4 regions of the Mesorhizobium sp. M3A.F.Ca.ET.175.01.1.1 genome follow, and region 3 is predicted to be linked to each of the others. Evidence: predicted binding sites of a transcription regulator. Region 3 holds the regulator's gene; each other region holds the start of a gene.
The links. The regulator PhoB, encoded in region 3, activates phosphate uptake and scavenging genes when phosphate is short. The targets are predictions, from matches to a motif close to TGTCATNNANCTGTCAT.

Region 1 (2,199 bases), on a different contig from region 3:
GGCGCGTCTCGATCAGCACGTCGGCCTGGCTGGCGAAGCCGTTCTCTCCCGTCAGCGGACCTTCACCGAACACGATCGGCATCCATTCGACGGTGCCGTCCTCGGCGAACTTGGCGACATGCAGCGTGCCGTCGTCGAGCAGGTTCATGTTGGCGGCACGGTCGTTTGCGTTGAACGCGCCCTTGGTGACGAACTTGTAGACATAGTCGAAGCGCTCGTCGTCGCCGAGATAGAAGACGACGCGGCCGTCCTTGGCGACGATCGATTCGGCGCCCTCATGCTTGAAGCGGCCCATGGCCGTGCGCTTCCGCGGCACCGAATTCGGGTCGTTGACGTCGACCTCGACGATCCAGCCGAAGCGATTGGCTTCGTTCGGCTCCTTGGCGAGATTGAAGCGGTCGTAATGCGCGCCCCATTCATAGGCGCCTTCCGGAATGCCGAGCCGCTTGTAGTTGGCCGCTTCCCTGTGACCCTCCGGCAGGTCGCCCGAGAAATAGCCGTGGATGTTTTCCTCGGCCATCACATAGGTGCCCCAGGGCGTGACGCCGCCGGCGCAATTGTTGAGGGTGCCGATGACCTTGGTGCCGGACGGATCGGCATTGGTCTTGACGCGGTCGTGGCCGGCGACGGGGCCGGAGAGCGCCATCTCGGTGTTGGAGGTGATGCGGCGGTTGAGCTTGCCGTCGCGCACGACCTGCCATTTGCCGCCCTCCTTGCGGATCTCGACAATGGTGCCGCCGTGGGCGGCCATCTCGACATCGACCTGCTCCTTGCTCAGCGGCGCGACCTCGGCGGTCTTCTTGCCGTCCTTGTCGACGATCTTGACGATGCCGGGAAACATCAGGTGCGGGTTGGTGTATTCGTGGTTGACGACCAGCAGTCGGTGCTCGGCCGAGCCGTCGATAGCGATGTAGCCGACATAGTCGTTGTTGTAGCCGAACTGTTTGGCCTGAGCATCGGCCGACTGCTTGGTCGGGTCGAAGTCCGGTGAATCGGCAAAGAGCGGATCGCCCCAGCGCAAGAGCACATCGGCATCGTAGCCCGGCGCGACATGGTGCTTGTCGTCGATGCCGGCCTCGAGCTCGTCGAACTTGAAGGCGGAAGCCTCACCGGCACGCGCTTCGTCGGCTGCGACCAGCGCGAGCGGGCTGACGGTGGCGGCAATGGCCGAAATGGCCAGGGATCCCTTGAGGAAGCCGCGGCGCGAGAACCGCGCGGCAATGATCTCGCCCATGGTGCGGTTGTCGGTGGGATTGACGGGCGGACCGTCATTGTCCTCGAGCTGGCTGGTGCGGAAGCGGGTTTCAGGGGAATCGGTCATGAGCTGTCCTCTGGCTGCTTGAGATGGCTGGGTCTGCGACCTTGGGACCCGTATAGCCGGAGGATCACACTTTCGTGACAGCGCAGGGGTTGCAGCGCTGCTTTGCCGGCTGATGCCCGGGAGCGGCTTGCCCGGCTCGCGCTCAGCTTGACGGTTTCGCGCGGTTGGGAAACAAGGACGCAGCAGGCACGGCGACGCCGGTTCGGAGGGACGAAGGTGAGTTTCTGGGGATTGGCGCAGCTCGGCGTCTCGACGGTGATCTTCCTGTTGGCGGCAACCGCCGCCAAGCAATGGGGACTGGCGCCGAGCCTCGGCAAGATCGTGCTGACGCTGGCGCTCTACTCGCTCGGCAACCTGATCATGCTGAGGCTGATCCGCGAGTTCGGCATGTCGGTGTCGTTCAGCCTGTCGGCGGTGATCCAGCTGGTCTCGGTCAATATCGTGGCGTTGCTGTTCTTCGGCGAGCGGCTCAATGTCTTTCAAGCGACCGGCGTCGTGCTGGCGATCGCCGCCGTGGCGCTGATCACGCTCGGGCCCTATATGCAGCGGCTCTGGGCCTGAGCGAATGAAATCCGCCGCAAGCGCGCTGCTCAACAAGATCGAGTTTCCGGTGCTTCTGGCCGGGCTGGTGATCGCCGGCGGGCTATGGGGATTGCTGGAGCTGATGGAGGTGGCGCGGGCAACGACGCCACATGGCTTCGACACTGATATCCTGCTCGCTTTCCGCCATGCCGGACAGCCGGACAGTCCGATCGGCCCGGCGTGGCTGGAAGGGGCGGTGCGCGACATCACCGCGCTCGGCAGCACCAGCGTGCTGGTGCTGATCACCGGCGCTGTCATCATCTATCTTCTGCTGATCCGCCGGCCGACGACGGCGC
Region 2 (2,199 bases), on a different contig from region 3:
GCCTTCTTCCGCGTCGTCGCCAACAGCGGTGACGACCTCGCCTTCGAGCGCATCGTCAACGTCCCGAAGCGCGGCCTCGGCGAGGCCACCATCCGCCAGATCCACGACACGGCGCGTGCCATGCGCATCCCGATGCTGGAGGCGGCCGCAACACTCGCCGAAAGCGACGAGCTGAAGCCGAAGCCGCGTGCGGCGCTGCGTGAGGTCGCAGCCAATTTCGAGCGCTGGCAAAAGGCGCTGGAAACGACGCCGCATACCGAACTCGCCGAGACCATCCTCGAGGAGAGCGGCTACACCGACATGTGGAAGAACGACCGCTCGGCCGAGGCGCCCGGGCGGCTGGAAAACCTCAAGGAGCTGATCCGCTCCATGGAGGAGTACGAGTCGCTGCGCGCCTTCCTCGAGCATGTCGCGCTGGTGATGGAGGCTGAGCAGGGCGAGTCGCTCGATGCGGTGTCGATCATGACGCTGCATTCGGCCAAGGGCCTCGAATTCGAGACCGTCTTCCTCCCCGGCTGGGAGGAAGGCCTGTTTCCGCACCAGCGCGCGCTGGACGAGGGCGGCCGCTCCGGGCTGGAGGAAGAACGGCGGCTTGCCTATGTCGGCCTGACGCGGGCGAAGAAGAACCTGCACATCTGGTTCGTCTCCAACCGCTTGATCCATGGGCTGTGGCAATCGACGATCCCGTCGCGCTTTCTCGACGAATTGCCGGAAACCCATGTCGATGTCGCCGACAGCGGCAGCAGCTACGGCGGTTATGGCAACCCTTACGGCGGCGGCTCTTTCGCCTCCGGCCGCGGCGGCGGCCGGCAAAATCCCTATGGCGCCTCGCGTTTCGACAATATCGGCACCGAGAAATCGGGCAGCTTCTCCAACACTTATGCGACCCCCGGCTGGCAGCGCGCGCAGGCGAACCGCACCGAGGCGACCGACCGCAACTGGGGCACGCGCTCCGGCCACCAGGTCGAACGCATCGGCTATGGCGAAACAGACTCCGGCTATGGCGCCGGCCGCACCAGCGTCAAGGGCCGCACCATCGAGGGCGAACTGGTGGCCAAATCGGTGGCCGACACCCCGTCCCCTTTCAAGCTCGGTGACCGCGTCTTCCACCAGAAATTCGGCAACGGCAACATCGCGGCCATCGACGGCAACAAGCTGACCATCGACTTCGACAAAGCCGGCCAGAAACGCGTGCTGGACGGTTTCGTCACCGGGGTCTGAGCTGCCCTGCCGCGCAAGTATCCGCCGACACCCGTCGCCTTCCATTAACATCAGCAACCCGCAGCCTCTGTCACGCAACCATCATGTTGGCGTCCTACACCGCTAGTCCTGGGTCTTCAGCGGCCCTCGAAGGCGGGCTCCACCTGCCCTTCAAACCAACCGTTATTGAAGGGGACATGAATCATGAAGACCCTGCGTCCGTCTGGGTATTGGCTGATCGCCGCAACGCTCGCTGCTTCCGCTGTTTCACATCCCGCGCTCGCCGACGGCACCGCTTACGTCAACAAGGGCCTCGTCGGCGTCGGCCGCATTCCGGCCAGCCAGAAGGATAAGTTCGGCGAGACCTTCGGCTCCGGCTCCGGCATGGCGATCGACACCAGGTCCTGGACGCGTGATGGCGCGACCTACAAAGGCTCGCTCTGGCTGCTGCCGGACCGCGGTTACAACGTCGTCGGCACCACCGACTACCGGCCGCGCCTCAACACGATCTCGATCGAGCTTGCCCCGACCGCGTCGGGCGCGGCACCCGCGGCTGGACAAGAACAGTCGGGCGTCAAGCCGACGGTCGCCGACACCATCCTCCTGACCGACGACAAGGGAGTGGACGCCACCGGCCTCGATCCGTTGAACGGCGTGCGTGCAGCCGCGGGCGACATGCCGATGCTGCCGCAGGCCGACAACGGCAAACTGGCCCTGGACGACGAGGCGATCGTGCGGCTGCCCGACGGCACCATGTTCATCTCCGACGAGTACGGTCCCAACATCTACCGCTTCTCGGCCGACGGCCACCTGATGTCGGCGACGCAACCGCCGGCCGCCCTGGTGCCGACGCGCCATGGCAAGCCGAACTTCGCTTCCGACAATCCTGGCGCGGGCGCCGCCGAGCCTGACCCGAAGGACCCCGACACCGGCCGCCAGAACAACCAGGGCCTCGAAGGCATGTCGATGACACCCGATGGCAAGTTCCTGATCGCCGTG
Region 3 (2,199 bases):
GGCGAATGCACCGCAATCGTCCGGCGCCGGCTGGAGGACCCCGACCTCGACGTCAGCAGCGTCGCCCGCATCGCCATGGGCATCCAAGGCATCACCGATTCCCATGCCCGCTTGATGCTGTGGTCGCCGATCACGCCGCTGACCGACATTGCCTTTGCCGACATACTGGAACAGGAATTCGGCATCCCGGCCACCATGGAGAACGACTGCAACATGATGGCGGTGGCGCTGCAGTGGCGCGAACCCGAGCGCTACCGCGACAATTTCATCGCCATCCTGCTCTCGCATGGCATTGGCATGGGCCTGGTGCTGAAGGGCGAGCTGTTCACCGGCACCCATTCTTCGGGCGGCGAGTTCGGCCACATGATCCACCGACCCGGCGGTGCGCTCTGCCGCTGCGGGCGGCGCGGCTGCGTCGAGGCCTATGCCGGCAACTACGCGATCTGGCGCAACGCCATGCGGATGGGCGAGGATGCCGAGCCGGTCGACATCGGCGACGCCGACATGCGGGCTCTGGCGGCACGGGCACGCGAGAATGACGGCCCGGAGCGCGAAGCCTATCGCCGGGCGGGAGAGGCGCTGGGCTTCGGCCTCGGCAGCCTGTTCGCGCTGATCGACCCGGCGCCGGTCGCCATGGTCGGCGTCAGCGCCGCCGCCTTCGACCTGATCGAGCCGGCGCTGCGCGCAGCCATCGCCCAGACCGCCGGCGGCCAGCATTCGAAGTCGATTTCCTTCGACACCGAGCCGAATGAATTGCCGCTGATCCGCGAGGGCTGCGCCGTCCGCGCGCTGACCTTCGTCGACCAGGAGATCTTCGCGCCGGGCATCCAGGCACGGGCAGGCGCCGGAAAGAACGTGGCGTGAGCCAACGCTGCTTCGATAGATCGCCACCAATGCTGAAGGTTGGCCGGGCGCCCTCGAGGTCGGCATAAGGGTCGCCGCCGGACCTAATCCTCCCTTATCGCGTAGCCCGCCCCGCGAATGGTGCGGATGACATCCGGCATGCGGCCGTTGTTGACCGCCTTGCGCAGGCGCCCGACATGCACATCCACCGTGCGCTCGTCGATATAGATCGTCTCGCCCCAGACATTGTCGAGCAGCTGGCTGCGCGAGAACACGCGGCCGGGATGGCGCATCATGAATTCGAGCAGCCGGAACTCGGTCGGTCCGAGCCGGATCTCGCTCTTCTTGCGGTAGACACGGTGCGATTCACGGTCGAGCACGATGTCGCCGACCTTGAGCACGCTGGACAGCACCTCCGGCTTCGCGCGGCGCAGCAGCGCCTTGACGCGTGCCATGAATTCCGGCGTCGAGAACGGCTTGACCAGATAGTCGTCGGCGCCGGTCGACAGCCCGCGCACCCGGTCGCTCTCCTCGCCGCGCGCGGTCAGCATGATGATCGGCAGCCGCTCCGTCTCGGGCCGCATCCTGAGGCGCCGGCACAGCTCGATGCCGGAAACCGCCGGCACCATCCAGTCGAGCACCAGCAGATCGGGCACGTTCTCCTGCAGGCGGATCTCGGCCTCGTCGCCGCGCGTCACCACTTCGACCTGATAGCCCTCGGATTCGAGGTTGTAGCGGAGCAGCACGCCCAGCGGCTCCTCGTCCTCCACCACCATGATGCGTGGCGCGATCATTGGAAATTCACCCTTGTCGTCAGGCCGCCGGCGCCGACATCTCGTCCTGCTTCGGACGGTTTGCGGGCAATTGGGTGCCGGTCAGCACGTAATAGGCGTTCTCGGCGATGTTGGTCACATGGTCGCCGATGCGCTCCAGATTCTTGGCGCAGAACAAAAGGTGCGTGCAAGCGGTGATGTTGCGCGGATCTTCCATCATGTAGGTCAAGAGCTCACGGAAGACCGAAGTGTACTTGACGTCGATGCGCTCGTCGTCGTTGCGCAGCCTGGCGAGTGCCGCCGCGTCGCCCGCCGCATACTCCTCGATCACGCCCTGCACCTGGATCAGTACAAGCTGCGCCATGCCGTCGATGGAATGCGAGAGGTCGCGCGGCGCGGCGCTGACGCCGACGGTGCCGACGCGCTTGGCGATGTTCTTGGCGAGGTCGCCGATGCGCTCGAGGTCGCCGGCCATGCGGATGGCGCCGACCACATTGCGCAGGTCGTCGGCCATGGGCTGCCGCTTGGCGATCAGGGTGATGGCGCGGTCGTCGAGCTCGCGCTGGCGGGCGTCCATGATGGC
Region 4 (2,199 bases), on a different contig from region 3:
CGCCAGCGGACCGGTCAGCACGCTGATGCGGTTCGACGAGACGCCGAGCTCACCGGCGACGAATTCGCGCAGTTCGGACGGCATGGCCACATCGAATTCGATGCGGATGACGGAACCGCGCCGGCGGCGCTTCAGCGCCGTCTCGAACAGGCGCACCAGATCCTCCGACTCCTCTTCCACCTCGATATCGCTGTCGCGGATGATGCGGAACGTGCCGGAGCCCTTGACTTCGTAGCCGGGGAACAGCTTGCCGATGTAGAGGCCGACCGCCTCCTCGAGCGGGATGAAGCGGACGTGATGCTTGCGGTCGGGCAGACGGATGAAGCGCTTCAGCGCCACCGGCAGGCGCAGCAGCGCGCTCATTTGCTCGCCATTCTTGCGATGGCGCAGTTGCAGAGCCATCGAGAAGCCGAGATTGGGAATGAACGGGAACGGGTGCGCCGGGTCGATCGACAGCGGCGTCAGCACCGGGAACACCTGGTCCTGGAAATGCTCCTCCAGCCAGGCCTTCTCGTCCTTGCTGAGACCGTCGCGGGTGATGCTTTCGATGCCCTCCTTGTTGAGCAAATCCATCAGCGTCGACAGGCTTTTCTGCTGGTCCTCCTGCAGGCGCTCGACCTCGCGCAGCAACTGCTCGAGCTGCTGTTCGGGGGTGCGGCCATCCGGGCTCTTGAGCGCGATGCCCTCGCGCACCTGGCCGGCGAGGCCGGCGACACGCACCATGAAGAACTCGTCGAGATTGGCGGCCGAGATGGACAGGAAGCGCACGCGCTCGAGCAGCGGATGATGCGCGTTCAGCGATTCCTCGAGCACGCGGCGGTTGAACTGCAGCCAGGAAAATTCGCGGTTGACGAAACGGTCGGGATTGCCCCCCTCCGGGCTCGCCGCCTCGATGGTGATGAACTCGCTCTGTACCGGCTTCAGTTCGTTCATGGTTCCTCTTGCCCTGCCTTGGCTGCCTTGGCCGCATTTCCGCCACGCCAAGCGCTTCCGCTTGGCTGCAAACTCGTCAGGCCGGTTAACCGGCTCAACTTATCCTCTGACAGGGTTTTACGACAGTTTCATTTCATCGATCTTGCAAACTGGCGGGTTATGATCCAGATGCAAGCGGGCCGAAAATCAAGCCGAACCTATTGGAGACGACGATGGCAGGCGGTTCCATTCCCCATTTCCAGAACGACGCGGGCCATCCGGCGATCGATATCGGCGTCAAGGAGTTCATGTGCACGGGCGCCAATCCGCCCTTCGACCACCCGCATGTATTCCTCGACATGGGCGACGACAATGAGAAGGTCTGCCCCTATTGCTCGACGCTCTTCCGCTATTCGCCGAAGCTGAAGGCGACGGAAACGCAGCCCGCCGGCTGCCTCTATGTCGACCAGGCCGCCTGATCTCAGATCATGAATGACGGCTAGGCCATGAATGAGACGCGGTCCCGGCAGATCGTCATCGCGGGGGCCGGCGTCGCCGGGCTGACGGCTGCACTTGCCTTCGCACGCCGCGGTCATGCGGTCAGGATATTCGAGCAGGCAAAGACTCTCGAGGCCGCCGGAGCCGGCATCCAGCTTTCGCCCAACGCGACGCGCATCCTGCGCCAGCTCGGCGTTCTTGACCGCTTGCTGCCCAATGCCGTCAGGCCGGAAGCGGTGGTGTTGAAGGACGCCGCGAGCCTGCGCGAATTGGCGCGCGTGCCGTTGCGCGGGGCCAGCGAAGCCCGCTGGGGCGCGCCCTATCTCGTCGCGCACCGGGGCGACCTGCAGGCGGCGCTGCTTGGGGCCGTTGCCGAGCATCCCGACATAGAAATCGTCACCGGCGCGCGAGTAAGCGGCATTGCGGCAGCGCCGCAAGGCATAGCCGTGACTGCGGAAACGGACGGCCGGAAGATCGAGGCGGAGGGGCAGCTGCTGGTCGGCGCTGACGGCGTCTGGTCGTCGGTTCGAACGCAGCTTGCCGGCAGCGAGTCCGCTTTCCGGCGAAGCCGGTTCTCGGGCGAGCTTGCCTGGCGCGCCACGGTCCGCGCCGACAGCGCGGCCGGCGAGGCCTTTGCGGGGATCGGCGCGGGCGACTGCGTCACCACCTTCCTGCATCCCGGGTTCCATCTGGTGGCCTACCCCGTCAGCAAGGGCAGCGCCTTCAATCTCGCCGCCTTCACCAAGGGAGAGCGCATCGCCGAAAGCTGGTCCGGCCACGCCGACCCCG

Region 1: a site for PhoB is predicted at 1,385-1,401, ahead of EN818_RS12255 (PhoX family phosphatase). Genes of this name have one in related genera too.
Region 2: a site for PhoB is predicted at 1,290-1,306, ahead of EN818_RS14945 (esterase-like activity of phytase family protein). Genes of this name have one in related genera too.
Region 4: a site for PhoB is predicted at 1,053-1,069, ahead of EN818_RS27995 (RNA degradosome polyphosphate kinase). Genes of this name have one in related genera too.

What each region holds. Positions count from the first base shown of each region.
Region 1 is NZ_SRTP01000004.1:162,006-164,204, reverse strand. It holds gene EN818_RS12255 (PhoX family phosphatase) at 1-1,321, opposite strand, end outside; gene EN818_RS12250 (hypothetical protein) at 1,538-1,882, shown strand; gene EN818_RS12245 (phosphatase PAP2 family protein) at 1,887-2,199, shown strand, end outside.
Region 2 is NZ_SRTP01000005.1:265,370-267,568, reverse strand. It holds gene EN818_RS14950 (UvrD-helicase domain-containing protein) at 1-1,221, shown strand, start outside; gene EN818_RS14945 (esterase-like activity of phytase family protein) at 1,405-2,199, shown strand, end outside.
Region 3 is NZ_SRTP01000002.1:384,606-386,804, forward strand. It holds gene EN818_RS06490 (ROK family protein) at 1-864, shown strand, start outside; gene phoB (phosphate regulon transcriptional regulator PhoB) at 948-1,637, opposite strand; gene phoU (phosphate signaling complex protein PhoU) at 1,657-2,199, opposite strand, start outside.
Region 4 is NZ_SRTP01000018.1:39,546-41,744, reverse strand. It holds gene EN818_RS27995 (RNA degradosome polyphosphate kinase) at 1-933, opposite strand, end outside; gene EN818_RS27990 (zinc-finger domain-containing protein) at 1,146-1,391, shown strand; gene EN818_RS27985 (FAD-dependent monooxygenase) at 1,419-2,199, shown strand, end outside.